Regions from separate parts of the Sphingobium sp. TomTYG74 genome, predicted to be linked through region 1. Evidence: predicted binding sites of a transcription regulator. Region 1 holds the regulator's gene; the other holds the start of a gene.
The links. The regulator LexA, encoded in region 1, represses DNA repair genes until DNA is damaged. The targets are predictions, from matches to a motif close to GTTCCNCNCTTGTTCT.
Positions count from the first base shown of each region.

Region 2: a site for LexA is predicted at 4,851-4,866, ahead of ACZ5TB_RS17750 (LexA family protein). Genes of this name have one in related genera too.

Region 1 covers NZ_AP027341.1:489,407-496,782, reverse strand. The annotation lists RNA gene ssrA (transfer-messenger RNA) at 1-11, opposite strand, end outside; gene ACZ5TB_RS02590 (hemerythrin domain-containing protein) at 17-529, opposite strand; gene ACZ5TB_RS02585 (DUF6766 family protein) at 597-998, opposite strand; gene ACZ5TB_RS02580 (anthranilate synthase component II) at 1,117-1,707, shown strand; gene trpD (anthranilate phosphoribosyltransferase) at 1,773-2,765, shown strand; gene trpC (indole-3-glycerol phosphate synthase TrpC) at 2,762-3,553, shown strand; gene moaC (cyclic pyranopterin monophosphate synthase MoaC) at 3,550-4,020, shown strand; gene ACZ5TB_RS02560 (molybdopterin molybdotransferase MoeA) at 4,017-5,195, shown strand; gene ACZ5TB_RS02555 (hypothetical protein) at 5,250-5,402, opposite strand; gene lexA (transcriptional repressor LexA) at 5,554-6,225, shown strand; gene ACZ5TB_RS02545 (ComEC/Rec2 family competence protein) at 6,186-7,376, opposite strand, start outside.
Region 2 covers NZ_AP027343.1:33,674-41,049, forward strand. The annotation lists gene ACZ5TB_RS17725 (ParB/RepB/Spo0J family partition protein) at 1-634, opposite strand, end outside; gene ACZ5TB_RS17730 (hypothetical protein) at 1,030-1,659, shown strand; gene ACZ5TB_RS17735 (hypothetical protein) at 1,704-2,252, shown strand; gene ACZ5TB_RS17740 (GIY-YIG nuclease family protein) at 2,555-3,082, shown strand; gene ACZ5TB_RS17745 (Y-family DNA polymerase) at 3,110-4,372, opposite strand; gene ACZ5TB_RS17750 (LexA family protein) at 4,382-4,816, opposite strand; gene ACZ5TB_RS17755 (hypothetical protein) at 5,379-5,573, opposite strand; gene ACZ5TB_RS17760 (hypothetical protein) at 5,681-5,917, opposite strand; gene ACZ5TB_RS17765 (hypothetical protein) at 5,914-6,210, opposite strand; gene ACZ5TB_RS17770 (ArdC family protein) at 6,268-7,212, opposite strand.

The sequences.
Region 1 (7,376 bases):
TTATCAACCTTTTCGGTCAGGCCGGGACCAGATGAACGGCCTTGGGCTTGGCGACCGGCAGTCCGCTCGCCTTCGCTTGCGCCATCAGCTCCTGCTTGCGCGCCATCATCCTGTCACGAAGCTCCACCAGATCCACCTCTGTCTTGCGGCACTGGGCGAACATGCCGTCAGACTGCCTTTCCTCTTCCTTCACATGATGCTTGATCTCCTCGGACAGCACCTTGACCTTGGCATCATAGAAATCATCGTCCGGCGATCCGGCCTCGATATCATTTACCAGCACCTTCGCACCATCATGCTCGACATAGGCTTCGTCCAGCGTGTCATCCTCGATCTTGCCACGGAATGCGGGGTAGAAAATCTCCTCCTCGATCATCGTATGGATCTTCAGTTCGGTGCAGATCTGATACGCGATGTCCTGCTTCCGGTTCGCGGCCCTTGCCTTCTCATACTGGTCGAACAACTCCTCGACCTTGCGGTGATCGGCTTTCAACAGGGCGATCGCATCGGTAAACTCAGCTTTGGCCATTTCCGTCCTCCTCACGAACACATATCGTCAAGAAGCGGCTGACAAGCTTCCGGGTTCCGTCCCGCCATCATTCATAGCCCAGATCATGACCGTGCGGCTTCGCATGACCACCGGCGCGCAGATAACGGCTATCGATTTCGCTGATCAACCGCTCGGCATCCTTGCCCCCGGCCATTTTCAGCAGTTCGTCCACCTTCACTTCCAACCGGTCGTCATTCTCCTTGGAAGCTGGCGAGCCGACATAGAGGAAATAGGCCAGGCCCACGACTTGCCAGATCAGCTGGAGAAATTCCGACTGCCAATTTTCGAATGTGTCCCGGCCCATTTCGATGGCATAGGCCGCCAGTTCAGGCACCTGCCCGTGCGTCTTTGCGTCATCCACATAGGCCCACCAGCCAAACACCCAATGACCCACGATCGACACCAGGAAGAACAGGGCCGTGATCCAACCATAGGCGTAGCGCTTCATACCATCCTCCCTCATGTCGCTCCGGAAGGATAACGCAAAAGCCTGTAGCCGGTTCAGCCAGCTGCAAACGCCGATTCCGATTGGCCCGGCGCGCTTCGCTCTCTATAGCCATGGCCCCATGATCCTCGTCATCGACAATTATGACAGCTTCACCTGGAACCTGGTCCATTACCTCATGGAACTGGGCGCAGAGGTGGAGGTCGTCCGCAACGACGCCATTTCGGCAGGCCAAGCCCTCTCCAGCGGCGCGAGCGCCTTCCTGCTTTCGCCCGGCCCCTGTACCCCTAACGAAGCGGGCGTCAGCCTCGACCTCGTCGCCGCCGCCGCCGACGCAGGCGCGCCCTTGCTGGGCGTATGCCTCGGCCATCAGGCGATCGGTCAGCATTTCGGCGGACAAGTCGTGCGCGGCGGCCTGATGCATGGCAAGACCTCCCCCGTCACCCATGACGGCACAGGGCTTTTCGCGGGCATCCCATCGCCCTTCACCGCGACCCGCTATCATTCGCTCATCGTCGATAACATTCCGCAAAGCCTCATCGTGAATGCGACCAGTGAGGACAGCTCGGTCATGGGCTTCCGCCATCAAAGTCTTCCGATCCACTCGATCCAGTTCCATCCCGAAAGCATCGCCACCGAATATGGCCATGAGATGCTGGCGAACTTCATGCGGATCGCCGGGATTCCGGTAAAGGAACGCGCGGCGGCCTGATTCCGTCGGACTTTCCCGCACCCCGCCCTCGACTCTGGCGGCCCGTCATGATTAAGGCAAAGGCGATGACCCGCCTGCCTGATCCCGCAGCGCCGCTAAGCGCTACCGAGGCCGCCGCCGCCTTCGATCTGCTGTTCGACGGCGACCTGCCCGAAGAAGAGATTGCCGCCTTCCTCGTCACCATGGCCCAGCGTGGCGAAAGCGCGACGGAGATCGCCGCCGCCGCACGCGCCATGCGTGCCCGCATGATCCCCATCGCCGCCCCCGCTGGCGCGATCGACGTCTGCGGCACGGGTGGTGACGGCCATCACACGCTCAACGTCTCGACCGCCGTCAGCCTCGTGGTAGCCGCCGCCGGAGTGCCCGTCGCCAAGCATGGCAACCGCGCCGCCTCGTCCAAGGCCGGAGCCGCCGACACGCTCGAAGCACTCGGTCTCGATCTCGATCGCGTCGCCGATACGGCAGAGGCAACGCTGAGCGACCTCGGCATCTGCTTCCTGTTTGCGCAGAAACATCACCCCGCGCTCAAACGCTTCGGCCCTATCCGCAAAGCCATCGGCCAGCGCACCATCTTCAACCTGATGGGACCGCTCGCCAATCCAGCGGGCGTGCGCCGTCAACTGGTCGGCATCGCCCGCCCCGCCTATGTCCCCATCTATGCCGAGGCGCTGGCCGACCTTGGCGTCGACCGCGCCATGATCGTCTCGGGGGATGAAGGTCTCGACGAGCTCTCCCTCGCGGGCGGCAACGATGTCGCGGAAGTCACTGCGCAGGGCATCGTCGCCATGCGCCGCCTCACCCCGGCCGACGCCGGACTACCTACGCACCCGGTTGAGGCGATACGCGGCGGTGACCCTGCTCATAACGCCGCCGCCCTGCGCGCCCTGCTTCAGGGCGAGACGGGCGCCTATCGCGATGCCGTACTGCTGAACGCAGCCGCCGCCCTTGTCGTAGCTGATGTGGTTGCCGATCTGCGCGAAGGTGTCGAGGAAGCTGCCGAAACCATCGACCGTGGCCTGGCCAATGCGCTGCTCAATTGCTGGATTGCCTATAAATGACGAACAAGCTGATCGAAATCTGCGACACAAAACGTGAGGAAGTGGCCCGGCGCAAGGCCGCCGTCACGGTCTCCTCGCTTCACGCCCGCGCCGCCGAACAAACGCCGCCGCGCGGCTTCCGTCAGGCGCTCGACAGCGCCGCACGTTCCGGCTTCGGCCTGATCGCCGAGATCAAGAAGGCCAGCCCCTCCAAGGGCCTGATCCGCGAGAATTTCGATCCGCCTGCCCATGCGCAGGCCTATGCAGCCGCTGGCGCCGCCTGTCTCTCGGTCCTCACGGACGAACCCTATTTTCAGGGCCATGACGATTATCTCATGGCCGCCCGCTCCGCCTGCGCCCTGCCCGTCCTGCGCAAGGATTTCATGGTCGATCCCTGGCAGGTGCTGGAAAGCCGTTCGCTCGGCGCCGACGCCATCCTCATCATCGCCGCCGCGCTGGACGATAATCAGATGGCCGAGATAGAGGACGCCGCGCTCGGCCTTGGCATGGATGCGCTGATCGAAGTGCATGACGCCCATGAACTGGAACGCGCGCTGAAGCTCCGCTCGCGCCTCATCGGCGTCAACAACCGCGACCTGCGCGACTTCAGCGTCGACTTCGCCCGCACCTATGAGCTGGTCGGCCATGCTCCGGAAGGCTGCACCTTCGTTGCGGAGAGCGGCCTTGGCAGCCATGCCGATCTGGTCGCAATGTCCGAACATGGCGTTCGCTGCTTCCTGGTGGGCGAAAGCCTGATGCGCCAGCCCGATGTCGAAGCCGCAACCCACGCTCTACTGACAGGCGCATGAGCAAGCTCACCCATCTTGATCAGGATGGATCGGCCCATATGGTCGATGTCTCCGCCAAGGCAGTGACTGCCCGTGAAGCCATCGCCACCGGCTACATCGCAATGAGTGCCGAAGCTGCAACCGCCATCGCCCAGGGACTGGTGAAGAAAGGCGATGTCCTGGCGGTGGCACGCGTGGCAGGCATCATGGCGGCGAAGCGCACCGCTGACCTCATCCCGCTCTGTCATCCCATCGCCCTGACCTCTGTCACGATCGACTTCGATCTGGAAACAGAGGGCGTCACCGTGACCGCTACCGCCAGAAGCGCGGGCCAGACCGGCGTTGAGATGGAAGCACTTACCGCCACATCCGTTGCGCTGCTGACCATATACGACATGGCAAAGGCGCTCGATAAGGGCATGATCATCGGCAACGTCCGGTTGCTCGCAAAGTCGGGCGGCAAGTCGGGCGACTGGCGAGCCGCATGAGCCTGCTCCCGGTCGCGGAGGCTCAGGCGCGCCTGCTCGCGCTGGGCCGCCGCTTGCCGGAAGAGGACGTCCCGGTTTCTAACTGCGCAGCCCGCTGGCTCGCGCGTGACATCTTCGCCCTGCGCGATCAGCCTTGGGCAGATCTGTCGGCCATGGACGGCTACGCCATTCGCACGGCAGAATGGCCTGGCCCCTGGCGCCTAACCGCTGAAAGCACGGCAGGCAGCTCCCTTCCCTCCCCTTTGACTCCGGGGGAATGCTGTCGCATCTTCACCGGCGCACCACTGCCGCCCGGCGCCGATACGGTCCTGATCCAGGAAGATGCGCAGCTGGACGGCCAGCTCGTGCACCCCCTCGGCTCTCCACTACCCACAGGACGAAACGTGCGCCCGGCGGCAAGCGACTTTGGCGCAAATCATCTATTGCTCCCTGCCGGTGCCGCATTGGGTCCCGCGCAAATTGCTCTTGCCGTTCTTGGGGGCCACGGAACCCTCCCGGTCGGCAGCCGTCCGCGCATCGCCCTAATCTCAACCGGCAATGAACTCGTCCCCCCCGGAGCGCCCACGCCCTCTGGCCGCTTGCCGTCCTCCAACGCGCCGATGCTTGCGGCCATGCTCGGCCAGGCAGGCGCGGAGGTGATCGACATCGGCATCGTTCTCGACGATCTGGACGCCATGGTCCGGGCGCTCAAAGAAGCCGCTACGGCCGACATCATCGTCTCGACCGGAGGCGCCTCGGTCGGCGATCACGACTTGGTGCGGCCAGCTTTCCAGGCGGCGGGCGGCACTCTGGATTTCTGGAAGATTCGCATGCGCCCCGGCAAGCCGCTCATGGCGGGAAAGCTGGGTGACACCCTATTCCTCGGCCTCCCCGGCAACCCCGTGTCCGCCTTCGTGACAGCAACGCTGTTCCTGCTGCCGCTCGTCCGGCACATCGCCGGAGCCGCCAACCCGCTACCGCGCACGACGATCGCGGAACTCGCCGCGCCACTTCCTGCGACAGGATCGCGCGACGACTATCTTCGCGCCTATCTCACTGATGCTGGTCTGGTCTCGGTTACTTCGCAGGACAGCGCCGCTACCGCGGCCCTGGCTCAAGCGGGGTGCCTGATCCTTCGACCGGCCGACTCACCCCCGGCCGCCGCAGGTGACAAAGTAACCATCGTTCCGCTTTGACAATGAGAAAGGGGCCGCAAAGCGGCCCCTCCCCGTGATCCAACCGAACGTAGATCAGCGCTGCTGCTTGCTGTGATCGCTCTTGTCCTTGCGGCTTTCGCCCATTTGACCTTGGCGATTTTCCTGCTGCTGCTGACGCCCGCCCTGGCTTGAGCGGTCACCACCTTGCTGGCGGCGCTGTTTGTCCTGATCGTTCTGGTTCGCCATCTTACTCTCCTATTCACCCTCTTTGGGAAGGCCGCTATTCAACGGCTGTGACGCAGGTCCGTTCCTTTCGTTACGCTTGGCGCAACCTGCTTGACTTGCCTCCTTACGTTTCCTATGCGTTCTCCATCCGTTCCATGGAGGATAAGTCGGCATGCTGACGCCCAAGCAACAGGAATTGCTCAGCTTCATTCAAACTCGGCTCGAGGAAGGCGGGGTTTCGCCTTCGTTCGAGGAGATGAAGGAAGCGCTCGATCTGCGGTCGAAATCCGGGATTCACCGATTGATTAATGCGCTGGAAGAACGCGGGTTCATCCGTCGCCTGCCGAACCGGGCGCGCGCGCTGGAGGTTCTGAAACTTCCTGAAGCAATGCATCGCGCCCCCAAGGTCGCATCGACACCCAAACCGCAACTGTCGGCCAAGCCCCCGGTCGCAGCCAACGACGTGATCGACATCCCCCTTCACGGTCGGATTGCCGCAGGCGTCCCAATCGAAGCCATGGAAGGACAGAATATGCTGTCCGTTCCTGCGGCTCTACTGGGTGCCGGAGATCATTATGCTCTTGAGGTTTCTGGCGATTCGATGATCGATGCGGGCATCCTCGACGGCGACTTCGCACTGATCCAGCGCACTGAAGTAGCGCGCGAGGGGCAAATCGTGGTTGCACTGATTGAGGATAGCGAGGCGACGCTGAAATATTATCATCGCCAGGGGCCTAAGGTCAGGCTCGATCCGGCCAACAATGCTTATGAGCCGCAAATCTACGATTCGCAGCAGGTGCGCATTCAAGGAAAGCTCGCTGGTCTGCTGCGACGGTACAACTGACCGGATCGGCGGCGCGCCGGTAAATAGGAAGGCCGGGCGACCCACGGATGTGCGTCGCCCACTGTTTTCCCGGTTCGCACGGTTCCTCCATCAAGATCGATCGCCAGCCCGCCGGTATGTGCCAACAGCCGCCGATCCGCTTTAAGCCAACGAGGTTTGCACCATGAAGGCAAGCGACGGTCGGCGATAACTATATCCGCGCGCGCACAATCCCGTATCAGGGTATCCTTGGGCACGACAACGCCGCTTCTTGTTACCAACAGCTGCCATATGCGCTCTCCCCCGCTCAGCGCCACCATGCACAAGTCCAAGGAACAGCGGGCCTCGGGCAAGTCTGCAAGGGCACCCAGCGCACCTTCATAGCCTGCACTTTCCGCGATCATATCGCGGACATAATCTCCGGCCCGTTCGCGCAGGATATGCATGCCGCCGTCCTGCCCGCGCACGGCCACATGACGCCCATCCGCCGTTACAAGAATCTCCGGAGGCGAACTCATCATAATGATCGTCATGCCCAGCACCACGGGAGCCAGTCCCGCCCATCGCCAAGCGCTTCGCCAGAGCAGGCACCAAAGTCCGCCCAGCACGATAATCCCGAAGATCATGTTGGAGATGGAAGGCGCAGTAACGACCGCCCAGGGACTTGCCGCCACCCCATGCGCGATCAACAGCAGCAGATCGAGCGCGCGGGAAGTCAACCACCAGGCAGGAGCCCCCAGACCGGCAACATCCAACAGTAAAGCCAGCGCTTCCAATGGCATCACGACAAAGGTCGTCAGGGGAATAGCCACAAGGTTTGCGAAAGCGCCTATCATGCCCGCCTTGTGAAAGTGGAACAGCGCGATCGGCGCCAGGGCCAGTTCAACCGCAAAGCCCGTGAAAAGCAGGACAGCAAGTTGCCGCAACAATCGGCGATGGGCCAACTCCTCCCGGGCCGCCGCAAACGCGCGAAAACGGGGATGCTCCCCTAGAGCGACAATGGCGATCACGGCGGCGAAGCTCATCTGGAAGCTTGGCCCCGACAGCGCCTCAGGCCACACCAACAGAACCACCAGTGCACCGGCGGCTATTAGCCGCAAGGTGATGGCTTCGCGCCCAAGCGCAAGCCCCCCCAGCACCAGCAATGCAGCGATACAGGATCGAACCGTTGG
Region 2 (7,376 bases), on a different replicon from region 1:
TCGCCTTGCGAATGGCGCTCGCATTCTTCTCGTGTGGGCGTGTCGCTTCCTTCTCCAACTGGCGATAGACCGCGATCTGTAGCGAACGATCCTCGGTCGCCGCGTAAGCCTGTGCCTGGGCGTCATCGATCTCGCCCGCACTGTAGAGGTCCATGATCTCGGGATGAAGGTTCGCAATCCGCATGATGCGCGCAGTTCGGCCCACATCGTAGCCGAACATCGCGCCTAGCTCTTCTAGGGTCGCCTCGGGTCGCTCGGCCCGGATGGCAGCAAAACCCATATACACATCGGGCAGCGCCATCGCTTCGCGCGCACGGTTCTCGGCCATGCTGATCTCTGTGACCTTGCTTAAGTCATCGACCTTCATGCACGGGAATGTCAGTGCCTTCCGGCTCGGGTCGGCCTCGGCCAGCGCCGTGAGAAGGCGGCGGCGGCGATCCCCGGCGATTACTTCATATCCCCCGGCCTCGCATGTGATGACGACCATGGGCTGAATGAGGCCCACGGACAGCAGCGAAGCGGAGATTTCAGCATCGCTCGCGGCGCTGGACGGCTTCTTGCGAACATTCTGCTCGCTGCGGTGAAGCTGATCGACGGTCAGATGCAGGATGGTGGGCTTGGAAGTCTTAGCCATTGTGCTGTTTCCCTTCTTAAAATGGAGCCGAAGGCGATGGCCCCATCGACTTCTGCCAAGTGGCGAACTGGGTCGGGGAATGGCGCAAATATGGGCTGATCGCGGGGGAGGGGGATCACCCGGCCTGCACGGAGCGAAGCGGAGGAAGGACGGGGAAACCCCCGCGATCACCAAGCGGAGCCGCGCAGCGGCGGAGACGGCCAGGCCCTTGCGCCAGGGGGCCGGAACAGGCCCCGCACTACACAATCAAAACGGCGGCGCTGCCGCCTCATATCCTGACCGGGACGGCGCTTGATCTAGTAGGCTAAAGTAACGGCGTCGAAACCACTTGTGGAAGGTGTTGCCATATTCTGTTTACAGGCTTGGCCTAAGTCGCGTGACAAACGGAGACAAACTTGATCGTCATTGAGGATCTGATGGCAAGCCTAGCAGTGCGTCGGCCCGTGTTCTGCTCCGAAGCTGATTTCCAGCATGAGCTTGCCTATGAAATTCGGAAGAACGATCCGAATCTAAATGTAAGGCTGGAATGGCCGTTAACCGCCCCCGCGCGGGGCGCGATCGATGTAATCGTGATCGGCGAAACCCGGTTCGCCCTGGAACTCAAATATCTCAGCAAGGGCTTTTCGACCACGCTCGACGGGGAGCCGGTCACGCTGAAGCAGCACGGGGCACATGACCAGCGCCGCTATGACGTGTGCAAGGATGTGACGCGCATGGAAGCCTATGCGGAGGCAACCGGCTATGGCGCTGGCGTCTTGGTTCTCACCAACGATCCGAGCTATTGGCAACCGCGGGCGCGCACTGACACTGTAGATGCAGCCTTCAACCTTTGCGACCTGCGCGAGCTGACCGGCTCGCTCGCTTGGCACGAACTGGCGAAGCCAGGGACAACGAAAAACCGCGAAGCGGCCTTAGAAATCAAGGGGCGATATGCCCTCACTTGGCAGGACTACAATCGGATCGACGGTAAAGCTGGCCTGTTCCGCTACCTATGGATTCCGGTTGCATCACCGGCCCGGGGTTAAGGACGTAGGCGCGATCGATGGGCGTTGAAGGGGGAAGTAAACTCATGGCGAGCATTGACATGCATTCGCATCATTCGACGTTGCGGGAGCGCATCGTTGAGCATGTCTTCGTTGGTGAAGCCCTCCGCACGCTATGGCGGCGCGGAATAACCGACGTGGAAGTCTTGCGATCTGAGTTCGACGCGCATGGTTACGACCTGGTCATGGGGCGAGGGCCTGTCGTTCGCCATATCCAGTTCAAGACTGGCATCCGTAGTAAGCCAGCGCCGGTCTCAGTGGGGCGAGCCCTCGCAGACAAACCCAGCGGCTGCGTTATCTGGATTTGCGTGACGCTCGATCTAGATCTTGGGCCGTTCTGGTGGTTCGGAGGGGCACCCGGCGAACCGCTTCCTGACCTGTCGGGCTTCGCGAGTCCGAAGCGTATCGGCCGCCGTGAAGGCGGCGATCGGCCGCTTCGGGTCAATCATAGCAAGGTGCCGGCCAAGCATTTTCGGCGGATCGACACGATGGACGCTATGCTAGAAACGCTATTCGGCCCGCTGCCGCATGACGCTGCCCCGGTCGTCGCGGACGACGCGGGAGCTGAGGCCTGATGCTCACATTTGGCAATCTTCTGGACCTAGCGGGTATTAGCCGAAGCTCGGTTCGGCTTCTGCGACACCAAGATAACAGGCATCCGGGGTTCCCGACGCCATATGCCCTCTGGCGGGACCATAGGAGCCGCTTTGAGGCGTATCAGGAAACCCAAGGGGTAGGCGACGCCCCGGACCTACGCGCACCCTATTGGGCATCCTTCGTCGGTGTTCCTGGGAAGGAAACCCTGTTCGTCGGTCTGTACTCTGCAGAGCTGATCGGGCCGCTAGCCGAAGATCGGCCGCATCCTGTCACCGGAGGAGTGGAACCGGCAGGAAGCTGCAACCAATATCGGCTAGCGCTGCTGCCCGAGCTGGCCGAATATGCGGGCCGCCTCTGGATCGATTGGGGCAAGGGCTATCGCGCGTGGATTCAGCGTGGCGATCGCGTTCCAAAGCCGGTTGTCGAGCTTCGCCGGACCTTTCGCGAAGATCCGTTCCCCGGCTTCGCGGCATTGATCCTGAATCTTTCTGATATTGAGACAATGCCGGCCCATTGGGCGGAGGCTCTGCGCGCGACGCGCGGAATTTACCTCCTTACGTGCCCGCGAACGAGGGAACAGTATGTCGGTATGGCGTCCAGCGGAGAGGGCTTTCTTGGCCGCTGGCGCGAGTATTTCGCATCGGGGCATGGAGGGAATGTCGCGCTGAAAAGCCGCGATCCGAGCGATTATCAGGTGTCGATCTTGGAGACCGTCGGCACCTCCGCCACTATGGCCGATCTAATCGAATTGGAATGTCGCTGGAAGGATAAGCTGCAAAGTCGCCAAATGGGCCTCAATCGCAATTAACGGCGCTACTCTTTCAGCGCTTTGGTTCTAGCGCGCGACTGGAATTTCGTTGATCCGTGTCGTCCAAGCCGGACTTTTCTGGCTGCGCTTAGTGTCGAAAGCCTTGGCGCCGTGGCCTTGGACCGCGAGCGTGATGGTGTTGCGGCCGAACCGACTATTGAGGCCATCCATGGCGGCCAGCAGCGCCGGGGCACGAGGGTCGACCGTAGCGAACAGGTCGGCTTGGCCTTGGCCCTGCGGGGTCAAATCTTCCAGCAGAACGCCACATTTCGTATAGACGCCCCCCGGTTGAAACATGGCCTCCGTCATCTGGCCGACGATCCGCAAGATTACGCGCGGATCGTTGGTCGGCGGCGACAACCGCGCCGATCGCGAAGCGGAAGGCGGGTTCGGCCGATAGCGTGAGCCATGGGCAAAGGCGATCAGTCGGCTCGCAACGAGGCCCTGGGCGCGGATCTTCTCGGCCGCGCGCGCTGCGCGCCGCGCCATCGCCTCGCGCAGCTCGTCGAGCGTTTTGACCGGCTCTCCGAATTGGCGAGTGACGGCAGTTGCCTTCAGCGCGTCGGGCTCAACCTTGAAGTCCGCGCATTCGATGCCGCCCAGCTCGCGCACAAGCCGCTCAAGCACAACCGTTCCCACATCGCGCGCGACCGCTGGCGGCATCGCCGCCAGGTCGGCGGTTGTTCGGATGCCAAGAGGTCGAAGCCGCGCCTCGAGCGCGCTTCCTATTCCCCACACCTCCCCGACCGGCCATCGCTCGAACAATCGCCGGCGTAGCTCAGTGTCGTGGAGATCCACCACGCCGCCCCAAACCTTTTCGGTGGCCTTGGCGAGCGCATTGGCGACTTTCGACAAAGTGCGCGTCGGGCCAAGGCCGATCCGGGTCGGCAGGCCAACTTGCCGTAATATATCCTCTCGCAACGTGTGCGCGGCTTCCACGTCGCCAAGGCCGTTCGGTAAGGTGGGGGCGCGGTAGAAACTCTCGTCTATCGAGTAGATCTCAATTGTATCGCTATGCTCGGCAATGACGGCGTTGAACCGCCGATTGAGGTCGGCATAGAGCTCGTAATTGCTCGATCGGAGCTGGATGCCATGCCGTTTGATCCGATCCCGGATTTTGAAAACGGGCTCGCCCATGCGGACATGCAGGGCCTTCGCTTCCTCGCTGCGCGCAACCGCGCAACCGTCATTGTTCGATAGGACGATGACGGGAACGCCGCGCAAAGACGGGTCAAAAAGCCTCTCGGCAGAGACATAGAAGTTGGCGACATCGACAATTCCATGGGTCATCTGCGAGGCCTAGCGTCGAAAATCACGGACACTCGTTCGCACGACGCCCCATATTTCCACGCCCTCGGCGGGAGTAGGGTCATAGTGCTGGCGGGCGTTGCGAGCCTCAAGAAATGTCCCGCCCTGGCGACGCGTGAGCTGACGGCAGACAAAGCCGCCATCCACAATGGCGATGACGATATGCCCCTCAACAGCCCGCGTGTCGCGGTCCACCACGACAACATCGTTGTCGTAGATTCCAGCGTCGATCATGCTGGTGCCGCTGATGCGGAAGACAAAGCTGGCGGCCCTGTCGAGCCGTAGAAGCTCGATCAGGCAAATGGAGTCCTCCTGCCAATCCTGGCTTGGGGACGGAAAGCCGGCTCCCGCTGCTCCGATGATAAAGGGAATTAGCCCCTCTGGCACCTCGGCGAGCGGGACCGGCTGCATCGGTGGCAGCAACATGATGATTCCCTTTCGCCCCCTTCTAACGCACCGAGGAACGAAATGGGAACATCGGTTTATCGTCTTTGTGGGGACGGGCAGACAATATCACGCCGCCAGTAGCGATCCCATCGCGCCACGGTGCCAGTTGCGAGCATGGCGCAATTGAGAATGCGCCGGTCCGCCATCTGACAGAACGCGGCGGTGCGGCTCCCCTTTGCATTGCCAGCGGAAAGGCAATGCATTGTCGGCGCGCTGACGCGAACATGGTCGTAGCGTGCGCCGGGAAAGCGCGTTCTCCCGCGAGATCCACCTAAGATGGCGACAAGGGCGTCCATGGCGGCTTGTGCGGATGCTCTCGGGCAAGGATGGCCGGGCCTACAGCTATTGTCGCGCTCACGCGCGGCGATGCCTGAGAGACGAATACGCGGGCCTTCCGCACACCAAACCGGCCCGTCCCCATCTGCAACTAGGGTCGGGGTGCAGGCGAACATAAGCCCTGCGGCAATCATGGTTACAGCCATAATGGATCTTTCTCGAAAGAGGCAGGGCGCGGGCCGACAGGTCCGCGCCCGAAATTTCATCAGTCCTCGACCTTGGGCAGTGTCGAGTACGGGGCCAGGCCCCGCGCCTCGCCAGCGCCGTCGCGGAACTGGCGAACGACATTGCCGCCGTCCCAATGGCCGCGCAGGATGCCTTTGCGATTGATTCCGCCCACGGGGCGGGTTTGTGCAGCTAGCAGGCGCGCGCGGCGGGTGTCTCGGTCAAGATTGCGCATTGGCGTCATGATCCATCCTCTCTGCATTGCGGCGCGTACGCCGCTTTTCGATGACGCGGCGGGCCGCGTGGGTCGATGCAAGATCAGGGTGGCCCTCCGCGATCTGCTCAAGCGTGGCGCGCGGCGGTGCGGCCCGCCTCAATTGCCGCGCCATAGGCGCGCGCGGTCTGATCAGCCTCGGCCAGTAAGCGGCGCGTCTCGGCCTCGTACCATCGGCGGAATCTCTTGGTAGGCGGTGCGCAGCGCAAGCCCGCATGAATATGGCCGCGCGCCTCGGCCATTGTTACCAAGCCCCACGCCTTCGCAAAGGCGGTGAGGCTCTGAACGGGCGGGGCGTCGGTCATGGCTGCGGCTCGGGCGTGCGAACGTCGCCCCGCTCGATCTGAAAACCGGCGCGGTCCAGTTCCTCGCAAATAGCCCGTTGGCGTTCCTCGCCGGTGCCGCGAGTGGCGATGTAGCTGCATCGGCCATAGTGAAGCTCGAAACCGGCGCGCTTCAGGCATCCTCTAAAACGCTGGTGGGTGCGCTCGCTCCAATCGACGTTGCCAGCATAGTTGCGGAAGGCCGCGACGGCGCAGACGGAACCGTAATTCTCATCGCGCCAGCTAATTTCGACCTTGGGGAGTGTCTTGGGCATGGGTTAGTCCTTCGAAATGGCAGGGACGGGGCGGCGCTGGTGGCCGCCCTCGCCGGATCAGGCGGCGCGAGACATTCCGGGCGCTGCCATGTGGGACAGGATCAATTCGCTTCCTGCCTGTGCGGCGGTCGCGGCGCGGAAGATCGCGCGCTTGTCATTGCGAAGGGCGGTCAACCATGACGCCAGATAGGCCGCATGATCCTCGCGCTCGGTCGGCTCCATGCCAAGCTGAGCGCAAAGCATGGCCGCCCCGATCTCTGCAATCAGCTCCTCGGCAGCGCGAATTTCCTTGCTCTTGCCGTATTCGTAGAGCGTTTCGCGATTGAGCCGCGACGTGTGGCCGGTGGAGTGGATGGCCTCATGCGCGAGGGTCGCATAGAAGGCGTTGCCGCTCACAAAGTCGCCAAAGGCAGGCATGGCGATGCTGTCCACGACGGGGTGATAATAGGCGCTGTTGCCACCCTCACGATAGGGGACCGGGTAGCGGGTAAAGGCCGCATCAAGCTCGGGGTCGCGCTCGTCGCGGTTCTTGATCTCGACAAACGGGGCAGGGAATTTGCTCATGTCCAAACCGTCGATCTGCTCGACGTTGAACACGACATAGCGTTTCAGATAGGCGCGGCTCGTTTCCTTACCCTCGCTGTCGGTGATTGGCTCGCCCGTCTCGCCGTCCTTCGGGGTGAAGGTTCCGGCATGAACGACAAGATTGCCCTTCTCGCCCTTCCTGACCTGTCCGCCCAGTTCGTGCGCCTGCCGGTAGGTCATCCAATGCGGGTTGGTGTAGCCGTGCGCCATGGCTGCGGACCACAACAGCAGGATATTGATGCCGCGATAGGCCGTTCCCTCATGGCGAAGGGGAAGCGATGCCGCGCCGGATGCCCAGCGGGGCGACCAAGGGCGGGTGCCTGCCTCTAGCAGCGCAACAATCTGGTTGGTGACTTCCTCGTAAACGTCGATGCGCGGAGCGGTGGTCTTGCGAGCCTTAGCGGTGTTCCGTGGCATGTGCTTTTCCCTTCCTAAACTGGAGCCGAAGGCGATGGCGTCCATCGACTTCTGCCCGCTGGCGAAGTGGGTCGGGGAATGGCGCAGTGAGGGCCGATCATGGGGGAGGGGGATCGCCCGTCCTGCACGGAGCGCAGCGGAGGAAGGGCGGGGAAACCCCCATG